DNA from 3 places in the Pantoea sp. X-Soil-ISGK-285 genome. Region 3 is predicted to be linked to each of the others. Evidence: predicted binding sites of a transcription regulator. Region 3 holds the regulator's gene; each other region holds the start of a gene.
What was found. Region 3 encodes PurR, which represses purine synthesis genes. Its sites were predicted from a motif close to CANGCAAACGTTTGCNTG; they were not measured.
Positions count from the first base shown of each region.

Region 1 (7,009 bases), 640 kb from region 3:
AAAGCCTTTACCGAAAACGGCACGCTGCCCGATGCCACCGCACGGGCGCAGGGACTATTTGTTTACCCGGAGCTGCGCATCACCTGGCGCGGCGACGGTCCGCAGCAGAACCGCACGCGTGCCTGGGGACGCTTCACCCACACCGGCAGTTACAGCACCACCATCACCCGCCCGGCATTGCTGCGCCACTATATTTCGGAACAGCTTCAGATGCTGGAGAAGGAGTATCAGCTGGAGATCGACGTGGGGCCCTCCAGCCAGGAGATCCCCTACCCTTACGTGATCGACGGTTCCGACCTGTCACTGGATCGCACCATGAGCGCCGGTATTGCGCGCCACTTCCCGACCACCGAGCTGTCACAGATTGGCGATGAGACCGCCGATGGCCTGTTCCACGCCGATGCAAAATCCCCTCTGTCGCACTTCGACGCGCTGCGAACCGACTTCTCGCTGGCCCGCCTGCGCCACTACACCGGCACCAGCGTAGAGCACTTCCAGCCGTTTGTGCTGTTCACCAACTACACCCGTTATGTTGATGAGTTTGTGCGCTGGGCGATCGAGCAGGTGCGCGATCCCAGTACCCCTTACGACAGCCTGGCCTGCGCGGGCGATGTGGTGCTGACCGCCGACACCGCTGACAGTGAGTCGATGCTCTCGGATCTGGCGTGGAAGAAGCACCAGATGCCTGCCTGGCATCTCACCTCCCCAAATCGTCGCGGTATTACGCTGATTAATATTGGTGTTGGCCCGTCGAATGCCAAAACCATCTGCGATCATCTGGCGGTGATGCGTCCACATGCGTGGCTGATGATTGGTCACTGTGGCGGGCTGCGCGAGAGCCAGCGGATCGGTGATTATGTGCTGGCCCATGCCTATCTGCGCGACGATCACGTGCTGGACAGCGTGCTGCCGCCTGATATCCCGGTACCCAGCATTGCCGAAGTGCAGCGCGCGCTGTATGACGCCACCAAATCAGTGAGCGGCATGCCAGGCGAAGAGGTGAAGCAGCGGTTGCGTACCGGCACCGTGGTGACCACGGACGATCGCAACTGGGAACTGCGCTACTCCGCTTCGGCACTGCGCTTTAACCTGAGCCGTGCGGTGGCGGTCGATATGGAAAGCGCCACTATTGCCGCACAGGGTTATCGTTTCCGGGTGCCATACGGCACGCTGCTGTGCGTTTCAGACAAGCCGCTGCACGGTGAGATTAAGCTGCCCGGTCAGGCGAACCGTTTCTATGAAGGGGCGATTTCGGAGCATCTGCAGATTGGTATTCACGCGGTTGAGTTGCTGCGCGCCGAGGGCGATAAGCTGCATTCGCGTAAGTTGCGTACCTTTAATGAGCCGCCTTTCAGGTAAGCGTTTAACCGCCTGATGCGAGGGTTGTTCGCTGCGCGAACAGGCTATGAGAAGGTTTCGTTCGCCTGGTAAGCCGGGCAGTTTCAGATTCGCCTCTGCAGGCGACCGACAAGGGGGCGCCAGTCGCCGCGCCCCCTTGACCCCGGGCTCCGGCCTGCTTCACCGCCGCTTCGCGGTCCCTTCGCCTCTTCAGGATTTCTCACGGACCAGCGGGACGCGCCATCCCTGGCGCGAACCCGCCTCTTCGCGACATCCCTGTCGCTCGTCCTGAAATCCCTCATCCGCTCAGCGGCTCTGACGGCCTCCCCACCCCCTCGCTGTTATCTTTTCTTTTTATGTTGGGTTCGCCATCGCTGTGAGTCTCCAGGATTGTCTTTGCTATCGGGTCGGCATACAGAGTGGCATTAACCCCCCTCCCGCTGTTATCTCTGCTTTTTATGTTGAGTGCTTTATCGCTGTGGTTTTTTGGGATTGCCTCTGACTTTCGGCTCAGCACACGGAATGGCATTCAAACCTACCCGCTGTTATCTCGTTTTCAGGTCACTAAGAGTGTTGCGGTGAGCTTTCGGAATTGAGACTGGCTTTCGGGTCACCAGACAACTGTGCACCAAAGAAAACACAAAGAAATCACCGGCAGGGGGTTTGCCAGAGGCGTCCGGAGCGCTGAGGAACAACCGGAGGCCAGGATGAGCCGACAGGACGTCGGCGAAAGGACGGCACGAGCCAGGGATGGCGAGTCCGGACGGTCCGTCGGCCGCAGGGCGTGACGAAGGCACCCCGCACAGCGGGGCGCGCAGGCAGCCGGACGCCGGGATTGTTAAGGGGCGGGCGTCCGCCCCTTGACGCGTCCGCCTGCACGGGCAACCTGAAACTCCTCATCGCCTGGCGGGCGTAACCCTCTCAGCGCTAACGCGCGGCTAAGTGATCTAAAACGTTCCATCGCCTGGCAGGCGTAACCTGCTCATAGCCAGCCCGCTGCACAGCGAAATCCGCCCGCTGCTAAGCGACCTTCCCTGCCGCCAGGCAACAACTAAGCACTCAACCATCCCAGCTTAATCACAAACAGAATCGACAGGATCACCAGCGCCGCATTCACCTCTTTCGCGCGTCCGCTCAGCAACTTCACCAGCGTCCAGGTAATAAAACCAAACGCGATGCCGTTGGCGATCGAATAGGTCAGCGGCATGGTCAGCGCGGTGACGGTGACCGGCGCGGCGGTGGTGATATCTTTCCAGTCAATCTCTGCCAGACCCGATGCCATCAGCACCGCCACAAAGAGCAACGCAGGCGCGGTGGCATAAACCGGAACACTGGAGGCCAGCGGCGAGAAAAACAGGGCCAGCAGGAACAGCACGGCGACCACAATCGCGGTCAGGCCGGTACGGCCACCGGCACTCACGCCCGCCGCCGATTCCACATAACTGGTAGTGGTCGAGGTGCCGAGCAGCGAACCAAACAGCGCAGCCGCACTGTCAGCAATCAGCGCACGGCCCATCTTCGGCACGTTACCCTGCTCATCCGCCAGACCGGCGCGTTTGGTCACACCCAGCAGCGTGCCCGTGTTATCAAACACGTCAACAAACAGGAAGGCAAAAATCACGCTGATCAGGCCGACGTTAAACGCGCCGGCAATATCCAGCTGCATAAAGGTCGGTGCAATCGACGGCGGTGCAGAGAAGACCCCGGCAAAGGGCGACAGACCAATGCCCATGGAGATAAAGGTCACCAGCAGAATACCGATCAGCACTGCGCCCGTAACCCGACGTGCTTCCAGTACCACAATAACCACAAAGCCGAGCATCGCCAGCAGCGGACCCGGTTTAGTCAGATCGCCAATGCCCACCAGCGTCGCCGGGTTATCGACCACAATGCCCGCCCCTTCCAGCGCAATCAGCGCCAGAAAAAGCCCGATACCGGCACCAATCCCGGCGCGCAGCGGCAGCGGAATACTGGCAATAATCCATTCACGAATCTTAAATAGCGACATCGCGAAGAAAATCACCGCCGAGAGAAACACCGCGCCCAGCGCAATCTGCCACGTATAGCCCATGTGCAGCACAACGGTGTAGGTGAAAAAGGCGTTCAGTCCCATACCCGGAGCCAGCGCAATCGGATAGTTGGCGATCAGCCCCATCAGCACGCAGCCAATCGCCGCCGCCAGACAGGTGGCGACAAATACCGCGCCCTTGTCCATGCCGGTCGCGCCCAGAATGCTTGGGTTCACAAACAGAATATAAGCCATCGCCAGGAAGGTGGTGATCCCGGCGATAATCTCAGTACGAACCGTCGTGTTATGCGCTTTGAGTTTGAATAGTTTTTCTAACATCATCATCTCTCGATACAGGAGACATCAGTCTCACTTGCCAAAGGGGTTTGCATGCTGATTATTCTGTTTCCGGGACACTGATGCCGGCCGCTGCATCCTTGCGTGCCAGAATCGCCTGAAATCCCTGACTTACCCACTGCCCAAAGCAATTGCCATGCCATCTACCGACGCAATCGATTACCTGGCAGAGCCGGGTACGCCTAAGAGAATTCCGAACCAAAACGAGGCGCGATTATGGTGCAATGCACCGATGCCGCGCAATCGTTTTCCTGCGGCAAACAGGCAGCCCCGAAAAACTCTGCGCCAGCGCACGCTTCCGCACTCTCACAGGCGAAGCTGGTCACGTTTCAGCACGCTGCCTCAGCAACCTTTTCTGGCCTGTGTAGACTCCTGAATTAACTCTTTCGTAACATTGAGGCCGCGCAATGAAGCCAGCAATTTTGGTGGTGGATGATGATCCTGCAGTCTGCGACGTCTTGCAGGATGCGTTAAGTGAACATCTGTTAACGGTCTACCGCTGTCATCAGGGACGCGAGGCGCTATCGATGCTCAGCGAGCACCCTGAGATCTCGCTGGTGATGCTGGATATGATGCTGCCCGATACCAACGGGCTACTGGTGTTGCAGCAGCTTCAGCGTGAGCGACCCGAAGTGCTGGTGATTATGCTGACCGGTATGGGTTCTGAAGCGGAGATGGTGGTGGGCCTTGAGATGGGCGCAGATGATTACATCGCCAAACCCTTTAATCCACGCGTGGTGGTGGCGCGAACCCGGGCGGCCCTGCGTCGCAGCGGACGCATTGCCCAGGCCGACCCTGAACAGGAGGGCTGGCGTTTTGGCGGCTGGCAACTGGACGATGGCCGCTGCCAGCTGTTTAATCCGCAGCGCGAGCTGGTGCCGCTGACCCAGGGGGAATATAGCCTGTTACGCGCGCTGGTTCGCCACGCCCGAAAAGTGCTGACCCGCGATCAGTTGCTGGAGCTGACCCATAGCGAAAGTCTCGACGTGTTTGATCGCACCATCGACGTGCTGATCATGCGGCTGCGCCGTAAAATCGAAATCAACCCGCACCAGCCCGACCTGATCCGCACCATTCGCGGGCTGGGTTATGTCTTTTCAGCCGATGTGGTGAAACCCGATTCGACAACGCGTGCCAGTCAGATTGCCTGATTACGCCTGCCGCGCGCAGGATAGCCAGTGCGCGTAATCGTTGCACAGCAGCCAGCGCGGCGCTTCATCCTCCTCCAGTGGGTTGAAACGAGCCAGCGGCGTCAGAAACACATTGTCGTTTTCGTCATCGTTGGTCATCGACACCTCGCCCACCAGCACGTCGCCGAAGCCACTTTCACCCCAGAAACTGTGCCAGATGCCCGCCTCCAGCGTCACGCTTTCACCCGGTGAGAGCCGTAGCTGTGAACCGGCGGCATGGGTCTGGCGCAGGCCATCCAGCGACACCGCCACCAGCGAGTCAGCCAGCCCGTCACCGTTGCGGTTATGCAGTTCGACAATCAGATTCCCGCCGCCGCGATTAATGATGTCTTCCATCTTGCGCGGATGGTAGTGCATCGGCGTCTGCTGCCCTTCCCGCACATGCATTATTTTCTCGGCGTAGGGTTTATGCCACGGCTGCCCGCCTGGTGAACCGTTGCGCAGAGTAAACAGCGTCAGCCCGGTCTGCAGAAAATCAGCTGCGCCAAAACTGGTGAGATCCCAGCCCAGCCGCAACGCCAGAATCTCCTGCGCTACCTCACGATCCTGAGCCCGCCACTGGCTCACATCGAAATCGGCCCACGGCGGCAGATGCACATCCTGCTGTCGGAAAAACTCGCGCGTATGTTGCAGGTAATAATTAACCTCTGAACGTTGCATGGTGGCCTCCTGAGAGCGGCACCCTAAAGGTGCCGCACTAAAGCTTATTTCACCGTCCAGCCCTGGTAGCTGCCGATATTATTACGATCGATCAGTTTCACCGGGATTAGCACCGGTTTGTCCGGTGCCGGTTTGCCCTGCAGGATGTCATAACCAATCTCGACCGCTTTGGCGGCCATGACCTGCGGGTCCTGCGCAGGCGTCGCGACGAACAGTGAATTCTTGCGCTTCAGCGCCTCTTCACCGTCCGGCGAGCCATCGACGCCAACGATAAAGAACTCACTGCGCTGCGCCTGTTTCGCCGCTAAGTCTGCACCAATCGCTGTGGGGTCGTTGATGGCAAACACCGCATCAATTTTTGGATTGGCAGAAAGCAGACCGGTCATGACTTCCAGTCCGCCTTCACGACTGCCTTTGGCGTTCTGGTTGTAAGAGAGCAGCTTGATGTCCGGATGGGTTTTCAGTTCGGTCATACAGCCTTCAACGCGGTTCTGCACCGCAGAGACCGGTGGTCCGTTGATGATCACCACGTTGCCTTTGTTCTTCAGGCGGTCAGCAATATATTTACAGGCCATCGCGCCCGCCTCGGTGTTATCGGAGGTGATGGTCGCATTCGCGCCATCGGCCGCCACGTCGACCGCCACCACTACAATACCGGCATCACGCGCCCGCTTCACCGCCGGGGCGATCCCTTTGGAGTCGGCGGCGTTGAGAATAATCATGTCGACTTTGGCCGCAATAAAGTTATCAATCTGGCCCACCTGCTGACCGAGATCGTAGCCGCTGGAGACCAGCGTCACATTCACCTTATCGCCCGCCAGCTGACGCGCCTTCATCTCTGCGCCTTTGGTGATCTGCACGAAGAAGGGGTTTGCCAGATCGCCGACCGTTACGCCGATAGATTTGAGTTCTTTTGCCTGAGCCAGGCCGGTACTGAACAGCGTCGCCGCCAGCAGCCCGGTTACAATCGGATTAAAACGCATAGACCTTCTCCTGCTGTTTTCAAGGTGCCAACCACTTAATGGCGTTTTTTAGGTGGCGGAGGTGAAATGGCACAGCCGCCCTTTTAAGACTCAACTCACATGATGACGGGTACGGTATTTGTCGATCAGAACCGCGATGATGATGACCGCGCCCTTGATCACCAGCTGCCAGAAATAGGAGACCCCCATCAGCGTCATGCCGTTATTCAGCGTGGCGATAATCAGTGCACCAATCAGGGTGCCGGTGATGGTACCGATGCCGCCGACAAAGCTGGTACCGCCGAGGATCACCGCCGCAATCGCATCCAGCTCATAGCCCACCCCAAGGTTGCCGTTGGCGCTGTATAGCCGCGAGGCGCTCATCAGACCGCCCAGCCCCGACAGCAGGCCGCTCATGCCGTAGACAAACAGCAGCACCATTCCGACCTTGATCCCGGTGAGACGCGCCGCCTGGATATTGCCGCCGACCGCGT
Region 1 covers NZ_AP035938.1:2,514,029-2,521,037, forward strand. The annotation lists gene AC6I8B_RS12105 (AMP nucleosidase) at 1-1,359, shown strand, start outside; gene AC6I8B_RS12110 (NCS2 family permease) at 2,390-3,688, opposite strand; gene AC6I8B_RS12115 (response regulator) at 4,111-4,854, shown strand; gene AC6I8B_RS12120 (D-lyxose/D-mannose isomerase) at 4,855-5,553, opposite strand; gene AC6I8B_RS12125 (ABC transporter substrate-binding protein) at 5,598-6,536, opposite strand; gene AC6I8B_RS12130 (ABC transporter permease subunit) at 6,627-7,009, opposite strand, start outside.
Region 1: a site for PurR is predicted at 3,940-3,957, ahead of AC6I8B_RS12110 (NCS2 family permease). Genes of this name have one in related genera too.

Region 2 (7,009 bases), 1.1 Mb from region 3:
TCCCAACGGCTGGGATTTGCTGGCCCAGGCGTCTGCACAGCAGGGACTGAATGATGAAGAATTATCGGCGCGGGCAGAGAGTCTGGCTCTGAATGGCCAGCTCGATCAGGCGATCACCGCGCTTGGCAGCGCCAGCGCACAGGTGCCGCTCGGCAGCCTGAAACAGGCGCGCTACGATGCCCGTATCGATCAGCTGCGCCAGTTACAACAGCGCTTTAAGCAATATCAGAAAGGCTGAGCATTCACGCTGCGAATAGAGGAGAGTCTGAGATGGTGACGATTTACCACAACCCGCGCTGCAGCAAGAGCCGTGAGACGCTGGCGCTGCTGAACGCCCGCGGGATAGAGCCGGAAGTGGTGCTCTATCTGCAAGCGCCGCCCGATCGCGAGACGCTGCAAATCCTGTTAAAGAAACTGGGAATGCAGAGCGCACAGCAGTTGATGCGGACTAAAGAGGCGATCTATAGCGAACTGGCACTCAGCGACAAAAGCGAAAGTGCACTGCTGGATGCGCTGGTGGAACATCCGGTGCTGATTGAAAGGCCGATAGTGATCAATGGCGACAAGGCGCGGATCGGACGTCCGCCCGAAGCGGTGCTCGACCTGTTTTAAAGGCCGAGTGTCTCTTTCACAAACGGAATGGTGAGTTTACGCTGGGCGCTGATCGAGGCGCGATCAAGCCGATCCAGCGTATCAAACAGGGTGCGCATTTCACGATCCAGTCGCTTCAGCAGGAAGCGCCCCACATCTTCCGGCAGCTCAAATCCGCGTAACCCGGCGCGCAGTTGCAGCGCCTGTAATTTGTCTTCGTCGGAGAGAGGCTGCAGGCGATAGATCTGCCCCCAGTCCAGCCGCGAGGCGAGATCGGGCAGTTGCAGATTAAGCTGGCGTGGTGGACGATCGCCGGTAATAAACAGCCGCGTATTGCCGGTTTCCAGAATACGGTTATAGAGATCGAAGATCGCCATTTCCCATTCAGGCTCGCCTGCAATGCACTCGATGTTATCGATGCAGACCAGTGACAGCTGCTCCATCCCTTCCAGTACTTCCGGTACAAACCAGGTGCGTTTGTCCAGCGGAACGTAACCGACCGCTTCGCTGCGCGCTGACATCTCGGCGCACGCGGCGTGCAGCAAATGGCTCCGCCCTCCGCCTTCGCGTGACCAGAAGTAGAGATAGCTGCCATGTTGTTGGTTGAGAGCGCCTTTCAGCGCGGCAATCAGCGACGGGTTTTCCCCCGGCCAGAAGCTGGAGAAGGTTTCATCGTCAGGTAAATAGAGTGGCAATGACAATTGTGCCGGCGTGTTCAGAAGCACCTCAGCAAGAGAACAAGCAAAAAATCGGGGGAAGTCTAACACAGTTTTCAGAAAGAGATGAATGGGGCGTCCCTGCCCCGATCCTGTCAGGCTTGCTGCGATCACGGCTCGCGCGATTCTTCAGCCTCCAGCACCACTTCTTCCGGACGCAGCAGCGAGATCACACGGAAGATCAGCGCTAATCCAACCCCTACGATTGTCGCCAGCGCCATGCCTTTCAGCTCCGCAGCACCGATATGCACCTTCGCACCGCTGACGCCGATGATCAGGATCACCGAGGTCAGGATCAGATTTTGCGCTTTGTTGTAATCGACTTTGGATTCGATCAACACCCGGATACCGGATGCGCCGATCACGCCATACAGCAGCAGCGACACGCCGCCCATTACCGGTACCGGGATCGCCTGGATCACCGCCGCCAGTTTGCCGACACAGGAGAGCAGGATCGCCAGAATCGCCGCGCCGCCAATCACCCAGGTACTGTAGACGCGGGTAATCGCCATCACCCCGATGTTTTCACCGTAGGTGGTGTTAGGCGTTGAACCAAAGAAGCCGGAGATGACCGTTGATAAGCCGTTAGCGAACATCGAACGATGCAGGCCAGGGTCGCGAATCAGATCTTTCTTTACAATGTTGGCGGTGACCACCAGATGACCGATATGCTCGGCAATCACCACCAGCGCCGCAGGCAGGATCGTCAGCATCGCCACCCACTCAAAACGCGGGGTATAGAAAGTTGGCAGCGCAAACCAGGGGGCTTTGATCACGCCGCTCCAGTCAACGATGCCCATAAATGCAGAGAGCAGATAACCCGCCACCACCCCGACCAGAATCGGGATGATCGCCAGGAAGCCACGAAACAGCACGGAACCGAATACCGTCACTGCCAGCGTGACCAGCGAAATCAGCACGGTTGTACTGTCGGGCGCACTGCCTTCCGCGGGCAGCAGACCTGCCATATTAGCGGCTACACCCGCCAGCTCCAGACCGATGACGGCGACAATCGCGCCCATCGCCGCCGGGGGAAACATCACATCGAGCCAGCCGGTGCCCGCGCGTTTGACAATCAGCGCCACCAGACAGAACAGCACGCCGCACAGGATAAATCCGCCCAGCGCGACCTCATACCCCAGCGGCAGCAATAGCAGTACTGGCGAGATAAAGGCAAAACTGGAACCGAGGTAAGCGGGAATTTTGCCTTTACAGATAAAGAGGTAGATCAGCGTGCCTACGCCGTTAAATAACAGCACCGTCGCCGGGTTTATGTGGAACAGAATCGGTACCAGTACCGTGGCACCAAACATGGCGAACAGGTGTTGCAGGCTGAGTGGAATGGTTTGCAGTAACGGCGGTCGTTCACTGACGCCAATGGCGCGACGAGTCATCATTTATCCCCTTGTGTTATTTATCCCCCAGGGCGCGCGACTCTGGCACAGCAGCAGGCACGCCGGTGAGCCTCGCAGCCACACCAAACCCGTTCGGGGATCTTTTTTTTGCCAAAAAAAAGCCGACTCTCTGGTCGGCTGTGCGATTATTTGGTTCCGAAAATCTTGTCCCCGGCATCGCCGAGCCCGGGAATGATGTAACCCTTCTCATTCAGTCCCTGATCCACTGACGCGGTGTAGAGCTCAACGTCAGGATGCGCTTTCTCCAGCGCGGCAATCCCTTCTGGTGCGGCAACCAGTACCAGCACTTTAATGCTGGTGCAGCCCGCTTTCTTCAGCAGGTCGATGGTGGCGATCATGGAACCGCCGGTCGCCAGCATAGGATCGACGACCAGCGCCAGGCGCTCTTCGATGTTAGAGACCAGCTTCTGGAAATAGGGAACCGGCTCCAGTGTCTCTTCATCACGGTAAACACCCACCACGCTGATACGGGCGCTGGGAACGTGCTCCAGCACCCCTTCCATCATGCCAAGGCCAGCACGCAGAATCGGCACTACCGTGATTTTTTTGCCTTTGATCTGATCGATCTCTACCGGGCCGTTCCAGCCCTCAATGGTTACGCGCTCTGTTTCCAGATCGGCGGTCGCTTCGTAGGTCAGCAGGCTGCCCACTTCAGACGCCAGCTCGCGAAAACGCTTTGTACTGATATCATGCTCACGCATCAAGCCCAGTTTATGTTTGACCAGCGGGTGTCTGACTTCCACGATCTTCATTGGTGTTCTCCCGGAATGAGTTGAGCTAAAAAAAAATCGCGGGATTATACCGCCTTTTACGCTCCGCGCCACCTGCTCTTGCGCAAAGCCGCGGGTTTTACCGGGACAAATAGAGGATTAATGAAAATCGCCCGATGCGCAATCCCGGACTCGCAAACGTTTGCCTGCACTGATAGAATTGCCGCGCTTTATTTTAAACCACCAACCGCAACTCGCGTGGGGACCTCGCAGTGACCGACAAAACCTCTCTCAGTTACAAAGACGCCGGTGTTGATATTGATGCTGGTAACGCTCTGGTTGACCGTATTAAAGGCGTAGTGAAAAAGACGCGTCGCCCGGAAGTGATGGGTGGACTGGGCGGTTTTGGTGCGCTTTGCGCGCTGCCGCAGAAATACCGTGAACCGGTGCTGGTCTCCGGCACCGATGGCGTTGGCACCAAGCTGCGTCTGGCGATGGATCTCAAACGTCACGATGCCATTGGTGTTGACCTGGTGGCGATGTGCGTCAACGACCTGGTAGTACAGGGCGCCGAGCCCCTCTTCTTCCTCGACTACTACGCTACCGGCAAACTGGATGTGGATACCGCCTCTGCGGTGATCACCGGCATCGCCGAAGGTTGTCTGCAGTCGGGTTGTGCGCTGGTGGGCGGTGAAACCGCTGAGATGCCAGGCATGTATCACGGCGAAGATTACGATGTGGCCGGTTTCTGTGTTGGCGTGGTGGAAAAGTCAGAGATCATTGATGGCAGCAAGGTGCAGGATGGCGACGTACTTATCGCCCTCGGCTCCAGCGGCCCGCACTCCAACGGCTATTCGCTGGTGCGTAAGATTCTGGAAGTCAGCAACACCGATCCGCTGGCTGAACAGCTGGAAGGCAAACCGCTGGCCGATCATCTGCTGGAACCGACCCGCATCTACGTGAAAAATATCCTGAGCCTGATTGAGCAGGTCGATGTGCACGCTATCGCACACCTGACCGGCGGCGGCTTCTGGGAGAATATTCCGCGCGTGCTGCCCGACAACACTCAGGCCGTCATCGACGAGAAGAGCTGGCAATGGCCAGCCGTCTTCAGCTGGTTACAGCAGGCAGGCAACGTCAGCCGTTTCGAGATGTACCGCACCTTTAACTGCGGCGTCGGCATGATCATCGCCCTGAGTCCGGCAGACGCGGACAACGCGATTGCGCTGATGCAGGCAGCGGGCGAGAAAGCCTGGAAGCTCGGCGTAATTAAAGCGTCTGATGCCGAAGAGCGTGTGGTCATCAACGGATGAAAAAGCTGGTTGTACTGATTTCCGGCAACGGAAGTAACCTTCAGTCCATCCTTGACGCCTGTGCAAGCGGGCGGATTCACGGCAGCGTGGCTGCCGTGTTCAGCAACCGCGCCGCCGCTTATGGCCTTACGCGGGCGCAGGAGGCAGGCATTCCCGCCCACTCGCTTGCCGCCAGCGACTTCACTGACCGCGAAGCCTTCGATCGCCAGCTCATCGCTGAAATCGAAGCCTACAGTCCAGACCTGATTGTGCTGGCAGGATATATGCGCATTCTCAGCAGCGCGTTCGTGGCCCATTTTCACGATCGCCTGCTGAATATCCACCCTTCCCTGTTGCCGAAATATCCGGGTCTGCATACGCATCGTCAGGCGCTGGAAAATGGTGATAGCGAACATGGCACCTCCGTGCATTTCGTCACTGACGAGCTGGATGGGGGTCCGGTGATCCTGCAGGCAAAAGTCCCGGTATTTCCCGGCGACAGCGAAGCGGAGATTACGGAGCGGGTGCAGCATCAGGAGCATGCCATCTATCCGATGGTAATCGGCTGGTTTGTTGAGGGTCGTCTGGCGATGCGTGACGGCCAGGCCTGGCTGGATGGCGAACCGCTGCCGCCGCAGGGTTATGCTAACGACTGACCCGACAGGGGAAGCCGGGGCTTCCCCTGAAGTGCTGGCGGTCGGGGTAAAGGCTCAGGGAACCATTGAGCCGTCTGACATAACAACCTGCTCTGCTCCCGTTACTGACTTAACCGTAGCGCCCCGTAATATAATCTTCGGTCCGTCGCTGTTTTGGCGCGGTAAAGATACGGTCAGTCTCATCAAACTCCACTAACGCGCCCTGATGCATAAACGCGGTGTAATCTGACACGCGAGAAGCCTGCTGCATGTTGTGCGTCACCAGCACCAGCGTGAAATGCTGCTTGAGCGTGGTCATCAGCTCTTCAATCACCAGCGTGGAGATGGGATCCAGCGCGGAGGTCGGCTCATCCAGCAGCAGAACTTCCGGTTCAATCGCAATGGCGCGGGCAATCACCAGCCGCTGCTGCTGTCCGGTAGAGAGCGTCAGCGCATTCTGTGACAGCTGATCTTTGACCTCACTCCACAGCGCCGCCGCGCGCAGCGCACGTTCACAGGCTTCGTTCAGCACCCGCCGGTCGCGTACACCCTGTAAACGCAGCCCGTAGACCACATTTTCATAGATCGATTTTGGAAAAGGATTGGGCCGCTGAAACACCATGCCGACCCGACGACGCAGCGCCGAGAGATCCTGCTCGGGTCGCAGGATCGGCTGCGATCCCAGCAACACCTCACCCTCGACCCGGCAATGATCAATCACATCATTCATGCGATTAAAGCAGCGCAGCAGCGTCGATTTGCCACAGCCCGAAGGGCCAATCAGCGCGGTAATCTTGTTTTTCGGCACCTGCAGCGAAATAGCCTGCAGCGCCTGGCGCTCGCCATACCACAGCGACAGCTGGTTAACGGTCAGCGCGATATCCGTGTCGGACGTCATAGTCATAGCCTGTTATTGAGTCATAAGGCGATAGCGTTCACGCAGACGGTGACGCAGGCCCATCGCCAGCAGATTAAGCGACAGAATAATCAGCACCAGCAGCAGCGCGGTGGCGAACACCAGCGGCCGGTCAGCTTCAATATTCGGACTCTGAAACGCCAGATCGTAAATCTGGAAGCCCAGATGCATAAATTTGCGATCCAGATGCAGATAAGGAAACACCGCGTCGACGGGCAGTTCCGGCACCATTTTTACCACGCCAACCAGCATCAGCGGCGCGGTTTCACCAGCGGCACGCGCCACCGCCAGAATCAGGCCGGTCAGCATGGCAGGCACCGCCATCGGCAGCACCACGTTCCACAGGGTTTCCGCCTGAGTCGCGCCCAGCGCCAGCGACCCCTGCCGCAGGCTGTTGGGAATGCGGGATAGTCCCTCTTCGGTCGCCACAATCACCACCGGCAGCGTTAGTAACGCCAGAGTCAGCGACGCCCACAGCAAACCAGGTGTCCCGAAGGTGGGATTGGGCAGCGCGCTGGCGAAGAAGAGCTGGTCTATCGTGCCGCCCACCAGCCAGACAAAGAAGCCCAGACCAAATACGCCATAGACGATTGAAGGAACGCCTGCCAGATTGACCACCGCGATGCGCACCAGTCTGGTCAGCGCATTGCGTCCGGCATATTCATGCAGCCAGATGGCGGCGATGACACCCAGCGGCATCACGACCACCGACATCAGCAGCACCATCAGCACGG
Region 2 covers NZ_AP035938.1:3,016,148-3,023,156, forward strand. The annotation lists gene bepA (beta-barrel assembly-enhancing protease) at 1-238, shown strand, start outside; gene arsC (arsenate reductase (glutaredoxin)) at 271-612, shown strand; gene hda (DnaA inactivator Hda) at 609-1,310, opposite strand; gene uraA (uracil permease) at 1,418-2,701, opposite strand; gene upp (uracil phosphoribosyltransferase) at 2,848-3,474, opposite strand; gene purM (phosphoribosylformylglycinamidine cyclo-ligase) at 3,705-4,745, shown strand; gene purN (phosphoribosylglycinamide formyltransferase) at 4,742-5,380, shown strand; gene pstB (phosphate ABC transporter ATP-binding protein PstB) at 5,490-6,257, opposite strand; gene pstA (phosphate ABC transporter permease PstA) at 6,270-7,009, opposite strand, start outside.
Region 2: a site for PurR is predicted at 3,624-3,641, ahead of purM (phosphoribosylformylglycinamidine cyclo-ligase). Genes of this name have one in related genera too.

Region 3 (7,009 bases):
TTGAGCAGGGTGCGACAGCCGAAGCCGCCAATTAAAAAGGCGAGCGTCTGGGGCACATAACTCAGACCGATATCGGCGGGCGACAGACCCAGATCCGCCAGAATAAAGGGCGATCCGGTCAGCCAGGCAAAGAAGCTGGCTGAGCAGGCGGAGTAGATCAGCACGTTGCCGCTGTAGACCCGGGATTTAAGCAGCGTGAAAAAGCCGGGCTGCGCACCTTTTTCTCCCGCGGCCTTGCGCACGGTGGGCAGACGCAGCGTGGTCAGAATCAACGCCACCGCAATCAGGGTCAGCACCAGGAAAATCGAACGCCAGTGGAAGTGGCCGATCAGCCAGGCACCCAGTAGCGGAGCCAGCGCCGGAGAGAGCGCAACCAGCGGCATAATGGTGGCAAAGACTTTGTTAGCGCGCGCTGCAGGGTAGCGATCCACCACCAGCGCCTGCCAGCTTACGGCAGCGGCACAGACGCCAATCGCCTGGACAAAACGCAGCGCCAGCATCAGATAGATATCATTCACCCACAGCATGCCTGCGCAGCCAGCGCCAAACATGGCCAGTCCGGACAGCAGCACCGGTTTACGACCGATGCGATCGGAAAGCGGTCCCCAGAAGAGCTGACCCACGGCGAAGCCGCCCAGGAAGAGACTCATACTGGCGCTGATCAGACCGGGTGAAGTGTTAAAGGTTTGCTGCATCGCACCAAAGGCGGGCAGGTACATATCAGTGGCTAAAAAGCCCAGCATGCTCAGCAGGGCAAGGTAGGGCATAAACCCTTTATTCGACAGCATCTGATTCTCATTTTTGCAGGATAAACGCGGCAGAGTGTAAAAGGTGCGTTTGCTGCTGTGAAACGGTAATATTTGCCGATTGCTGTTAAAATTTTTGAAGGCAGATTATGTGGTCAGAATATGCATTAGAAGTGGTTGACGCTGTCGCCCGTGGGGGGAGCTTCAGCGCCGCCGCGCAGGAGTTGCATCGGGTGCCCTCTGCCATCAGCTATACGGTGCGTCAGCTGGAAAACTGGCTGGCGGTACCGCTGTTTGAACGGCAGCATCGCGAAGTGGTTCTGACCCCGGCGGGTGAGCATTTTGTCCGGGAAGGACGCAGCGTCATCAAAAAAATGCTTGCCACCCGGCGACAGTGTCAGCAGCTGGCTAACGGCTGGCGCGGCCAGCTAAGCATAGCCGTTGACCGTATCGCTAAACCTCAGCGCACCCGGCAGCTGGTCAAAGATTTCTATCGCCACTTTCCTGATATGGAGCTGATCATCAGCTATGAAGTCTTTAACGGCGTCTGGGATGCGCTGGCCGATGGCCGGGTGGAAGTGGCGATTGGTGCCACTCAGGCGATACCGGTGGGCGGACGTTTTGCTTTTCGGGATATGGGCACGCTTAACTGGCGCTGCGTGGTTGCGCCCGACCATCCTCTGACACAGGCGAGCCAGATAGATGATGACACGCTGCGGAGCTGGCCATCCCTGGTGCTGGAAGATACTTCTCGCGCACTGCCGCGTCGTATGACATGGACGCTGGATAACCAGCGCCGGCTGGTGGTGCCGGAGTGGCAAACCGGGCTCGAGTGCGTGCAGGCGGGATTGTGTGTGGCGATGGTGCCGGGCCATCTGGCCAGGCCACTGCTCGACAGCGGCGAGCTGGTTGAACTGACGCTGCCGGTGGCGTTTCCGGACAGCCCATGCTGCGTCAGCTGGGCAGAGGATCGCGCATCACCGGCGACAGGCTGGTTGCTCAGCTATCTGGGTGATGCGCAAACGCTTAATCAGGAGTGGTTAAGCGAGCATTAACGGCGATAGTCGCGGAACGGGCCATCGGCCACGGAACGGCGCTCAATCAGCGTGGGATGGACCTCAATCGTTTGTGACACTTCGCGTTTACTGGTAATGCGGTCCAGCAGCATTTCCAGCGCTTTCTCACCCAGCTGGGCTTTAGGCTGATGCACTGTGGTCAGGGCCGGTGCAAAATAACGGGCGTTGCGCACATTGTCATAGCCGATCACCGAAATATCCTGGGGGACGCGTAAACCCATCTCGTCGGCGGCGCAAATCGCGCCCATCGCCATGATGTCACCGCCACAGAACACCGCCGTGGGACGCTGCTTCTGCGACAGGATCTGCTGCATCGCCTGATAGCCCGACTCCGGCTCAAAGTCACCCTGCACAATCCACTCGGCGCGTGGCTGAATACCCGCTTCTTCCATCGCCTTCAGGAAACCGGCATGACGTCCGCCACCGGTGTTACGCTCCATCTGGCCGGGGATTGCACCAATATCCCGGTGTCCGCGTTCAATCAGATAGCGTCCCGCCAGATAGCCGCCCTGGAAAGCATTATCCAGTACCGTGTCGGTGAAGTCGGCGCGCGATTCACCCCAGTCCATCACCACCATCGGGATATTGCGGTTCTCTTCCAGCATCTGCAGCAGATCGTCCGGATATTCAGAGCACATCACCAGCAGCCCATCGACGCGTTTCTGCGCCATCATGCTGAGATAGGCGCGCTGTTTTTGCAGATCGTTATGCGCATTACCCAGAATCAGCGTATAGCCTTTGTCAAAGCAGTGATTTTCAACCGCTTCGATAATTTCAGCGAAATAGGGCGCTTCGCTGGAGGTGGCAAGCAGGCCCAGCGTTTTGGTGTGGTTCACTTTCAGGCTGCGCGCCACGGCGCTCGGCGAGTAGTGCAGTTCTTTAATCGCCTGCCAGACCGCGTTGCGCGTCTCTTCAGCCACAAAGCGGGTTTTATTGATGACGTGCGAAACGGTGGTCGTTGAGACGCCAGCGCGTTTCGCCACATCTTTAATTGTTGCCATGAAAATCGGACTCCAGTGCTTATCTAACTCTATGATAAGCGTAGTGTTAAACGTTTGCGTCTGTTCAGGTTTTTTTCCGCAAAAATGCAGCATTCATGGCCAGGAAACAGGCCGCTGGCGGCGTAAAAGCGCCTGAAAACGTGCGCAAACGGAATCAGGGTTGCGCGCGTTGCGCAACAAAGGCGGGATTCTAACAAGGCTGAACGGATAAAACGAGATTTTTACCGGGCCCTGTGGGAAAATGCGATACCCCTGCTAATTGTGTGACTAAGGAGCAAGCAATGAGTACCGATCTTAAACTGGCTTTAATGACCACCGCGGGCTGTCTGCTGATGATTGTGGCCTTTAGTTTTACCGCTATTCTGCACTAAAAAAAAGCCGGGATTATCCCGGCTCTCTTCTGGTTGTTCTGCTGCTCAGCGTATGGTTTTTGGCGTCATCACCCGACGGGCACCAATATAGTGGCGCTGCCAGTAATCTTCTCCTAACGCGCTGATCTGAATATCTTTGCCGGTGCGTGGCGACTGGATAAACTTGCCATCACCCAGGTAAACGCCGACATGGTCCGCAGTACCGCGTCCATTGATACGGAAGAAGACCAGATCGCCTTTCTCCAGCGACTCACGCTTGATCGGCGCGGCATCACGCAGGTGGTACATCTCGTTAGCAGTACGTGGGATCTTAAACTTCACCAGATCTTTATAGGCGTACCAGACCAGGCCGCTGCAATCGAAACCGGTATGGGGAGAGGTGCCGCCCCACTGATAGGGTTTACCCAACTGACCCATCAGCTTGGTCATCGCGGTTTCGCGGGCCTTCTGGTAGCGCTGACGGTGAGATTTGCTCATCTTAATCGTGCCGGTCTCGCTGGTGGTGACCTCAGCGGTTTTCAGCAGGCGCTGATGACCATAACGTTTTTTCTCTTTGTTCTTACTGAGACGGGCGGTTTTTAGCGAGGTCTTTTTAGCAGGCGTCTGTTTCGCGGTGAGTTCGACTTTTTTCAGTTTTTTTGTTTTTAGTTTTTGAACCGGGCTGAGGCGAGTCTTTTTCGTCACCGTTTTGACCGGGCGACGCTTGCGACGCTCATCGTCGCGCGCACTCTTTTTCTCTGCTTTATGCGTACTGACGTTCACCGGCGCGTGAGGCGACGCAGCGGCGATGTTGAAAAACAGTTGCGCAAAGGCCAGCATGAAAAACGTAATGATTAAACGCATAGTCCGTTGATTAGTTAAGTTGTCAGGGCCACTACGCACCGCGACAAAGTTGAGATTAATCTGATCCAGGATCAGCGCCCAGGCCATTCTAGTCCAGTTCTTTTAAAAACTGTAATGCCTTTTAATATTAATCTTTGCAACCCACGCAATTGTGCTGAAAATGAACATTTTCAGCGTCTTATATCAACGAAATTATTACGAATTATTAATCTGTTACCTGCTGTTAATAATCAGGAATTCAGGTGTCCCGGAGCAGGACTTAACAATGATGGCGATTTAATCGGGCAGCGATCAAAATCTCGTTTTCAGTCACGCTGCGAAGTCGCTACAATAAACAAACACGATGTGACGAATTAAGGAAGGCAATTATGAGTACTGTAGAAAAAATTCAGCGCCAGATCGCAGAAAACCCGATCCTGCTGTACATGAAAGGTTCCCCGAAACTGCCAAGCTGCGGTTTCTCTGCACAGGCGGTGCAGGCGCTGTCAGCCTGCGGTGAGCGTTTTGCTTACGTGGATATTCTGCAGAACCCGGACATTCGTGCCGAGATGCCGAAATTCGCTAACTGGCCAACTTTCCCGCAGCTGTGGGTTGATGGCGAGCTGGTCGGTGGATGCGACATCATCGTTGAGATGTTACAGCGTGGTGAACTGCAGACGCTGATCAAAGAGACCGCAGAAAAATTTAAAGAAGCAGAATAAAAAAAGGCCGACATCACGTCGGCCTTTTCATTGCGGCATCCCTTATGCGGATGTCGTGGCTTCTGCATCGCCTTCCGTGAAGGGCAGTGGCCAGCCGCCTAACCGCTTCCAGCGGTTCACCAGCTCGCAGAACAGCGTTGCCGTCTGCTGAGTATCATAAAGCGCCGAATGCGCCTGCGTGCTGTCAAACTCCATTCCCGCCGCAATACAGGCCTTCGCCAGCACCGTCTGACCCAAAACCAGTCCGCTCAGGGCCGCGGTGTCAAAGGTGGCAAACGGGTGAAACGGGTTGCGCTTCAGGCTGGCTCGTTCCGCCGCCGCTGACATAAAGTTCAGGTCGAAGGTGGCATTGTGCGCCACCATAATGGCGCGATTGCAGCCGCTGTCTTTAATGCCCTTGCGCACCATTTTGAAAATGGCGTGCAGCGCCTCATATTCACTGACCGCGCCGCGCAGCGGATTGCTGGGATCGATGCCGGTAAAGGCCAGGGCTTCGGGATGCAGCAGCGATCCGACAAAAGGTTCGACGTTGAAATGCAGCGTCTGGTCAATCTGAATCCATCCCTCTTCATCCATTTTCAGCGTGATAGCGGCAATCTCCAGTAACGCATCGGTTTGCGCATTGAAACCCGCGGTTTCAACGTCGATCACCACCGGATAGAAGCCACGGAAACGTTGATTGAGTGCATTAGGGGAATTCGATTCAGACATCAGGATCTCGTTGCAGAAAAAGGGCAGCGCGTATTATGGCAAAAAACGGGGCCGGGTGCAGCAGATGAAGCGCAGAGAAGGGGATTCAGCCCACCCGACCGGGCGGGCTGACAGGCAGGTTTAGTTGCCGAGGCCGTTACCGGCATCTTTGTTTTCGATCAGCTCGATTTTGTAACCATCGGGATCTTCAACAAAGGCAATAATGGTGGAGCCGCCTTTAACCGGGCCAGCTTCACGCGTCACGTTGCCGCCATCTTTGCGGATACGTTCGCAGGCCGCTGCTGCGTCATCAACGCCCAGCGCAATATGACCATAGGCATCACCGAGATCATACTTATCGACGCCCCAGTTGTAGGTCAGTTCGATCACCGCACCTTCGCTCTCGTCGGTGTAGCCCACAAATGCCAGGGTATATTTGTATTCGGTGTTTTCGCTCTGACGCAACACGCGCATGCCCAGCACACGGGTGTAGAAATCGATTGAACGTTGCAGATCGCCAACGCGCAGCATGGTATGAAGTAAACGCATAACATCCTCTTTTAAATAAAACGCCATCGCCCGATGACTCAGGCGCTAAGTATAGCGATGAAAATCGCTATTGAATAATGGCTGCCGTCATCATCCCGGACGGCAGCCCGAACCGGTTACAGCGTCGGGTAGTCGATATAACCTTCCGCGCCGCCGCCGTAGAAGCTTTCCGGACGCTGTGGATTGAGTGGGGCGTCCTGCTGCAGACGCTCAACCAGATCCGGGTTAGCAATGTAATCGCGACCAAACGCAACCGCATCGATCAGACCGCGACCAATCAGGTCATCCGCTTTCTCAACGGTATAGGCACCGGCACCAATGATGGCACCCGGGAAGAGATCACGCACTTTCTGACGGAAAGCGTCGGTATAAGGCTGACCGCCGGCCCAGTCTGGCTCAGAGAGGTGCAGATAGGCGATGTTGCGTTTTGCCAGCTCGCCGATATACCACAGCGCCGCTTCCTCTTCATCCGGGCCGTTGTCCAGATTCTGGAAGCTGCCGATAGGTGAGACGCGAATACCAATGCGATCGGCTGACCAGTTAGCGATCACCGCATCAACCACTTCCAGCGCAAAGCGACCGCGTTTTTCGATGCTGCCGCCATATTCATCAGTACGCTGGTTTGAGCCAGGAGCCAGGAACTGGTGCATCAGGTAACCGTGCGCCGAGTGCAGCTCAAGCAGGTCAAAGTCCGCTTCACGCGCGTTGGCCGCAGCCTGGCCAAAATCTGCCACGATCTGCTTAATCTCTGGCACTGTCAGCTCACGCGGCGTTGAGGTATCTTCGCGATAGACGCTGCCATCTTCAGCACGCAGTGAGGTACGGGTGCCAGCGGCAATCGCCGATGGCGCAACCGGTGCTTTGCCTTCCGGCTGCACGCTGTTATGTGAGATACGACCGGTGTGCCATAACTGTACTGCGGTGTGACCGCCAGCCTGATGCACGCCTTCGTTAATCGCTTTCCACGCTGCAATCTGTGGCTGAGTATGTAAGCCTGGCGCACCGGCATAGCCTTTCGCCTGGAAAGAGATC
Region 3 covers NZ_AP035938.1:1,877,798-1,884,806, forward strand. The annotation lists gene punC (purine nucleoside transporter PunC) at 1-788, opposite strand, end outside; gene punR (DNA-binding transcriptional activator PunR) at 896-1,801, shown strand; gene purR (HTH-type transcriptional repressor PurR) at 1,798-2,823, opposite strand; gene cydH (cytochrome bd-I oxidase subunit CydH) at 3,105-3,194, shown strand; gene AC6I8B_RS08975 (C40 family peptidase) at 3,240-4,037, opposite strand; gene AC6I8B_RS08980 (Grx4 family monothiol glutaredoxin) at 4,403-4,738, shown strand; gene rnt (ribonuclease T) at 4,781-5,449, opposite strand; gene gloA (lactoylglutathione lyase) at 5,570-5,977, opposite strand; gene AC6I8B_RS08995 (alkene reductase) at 6,094-7,009, opposite strand, start outside.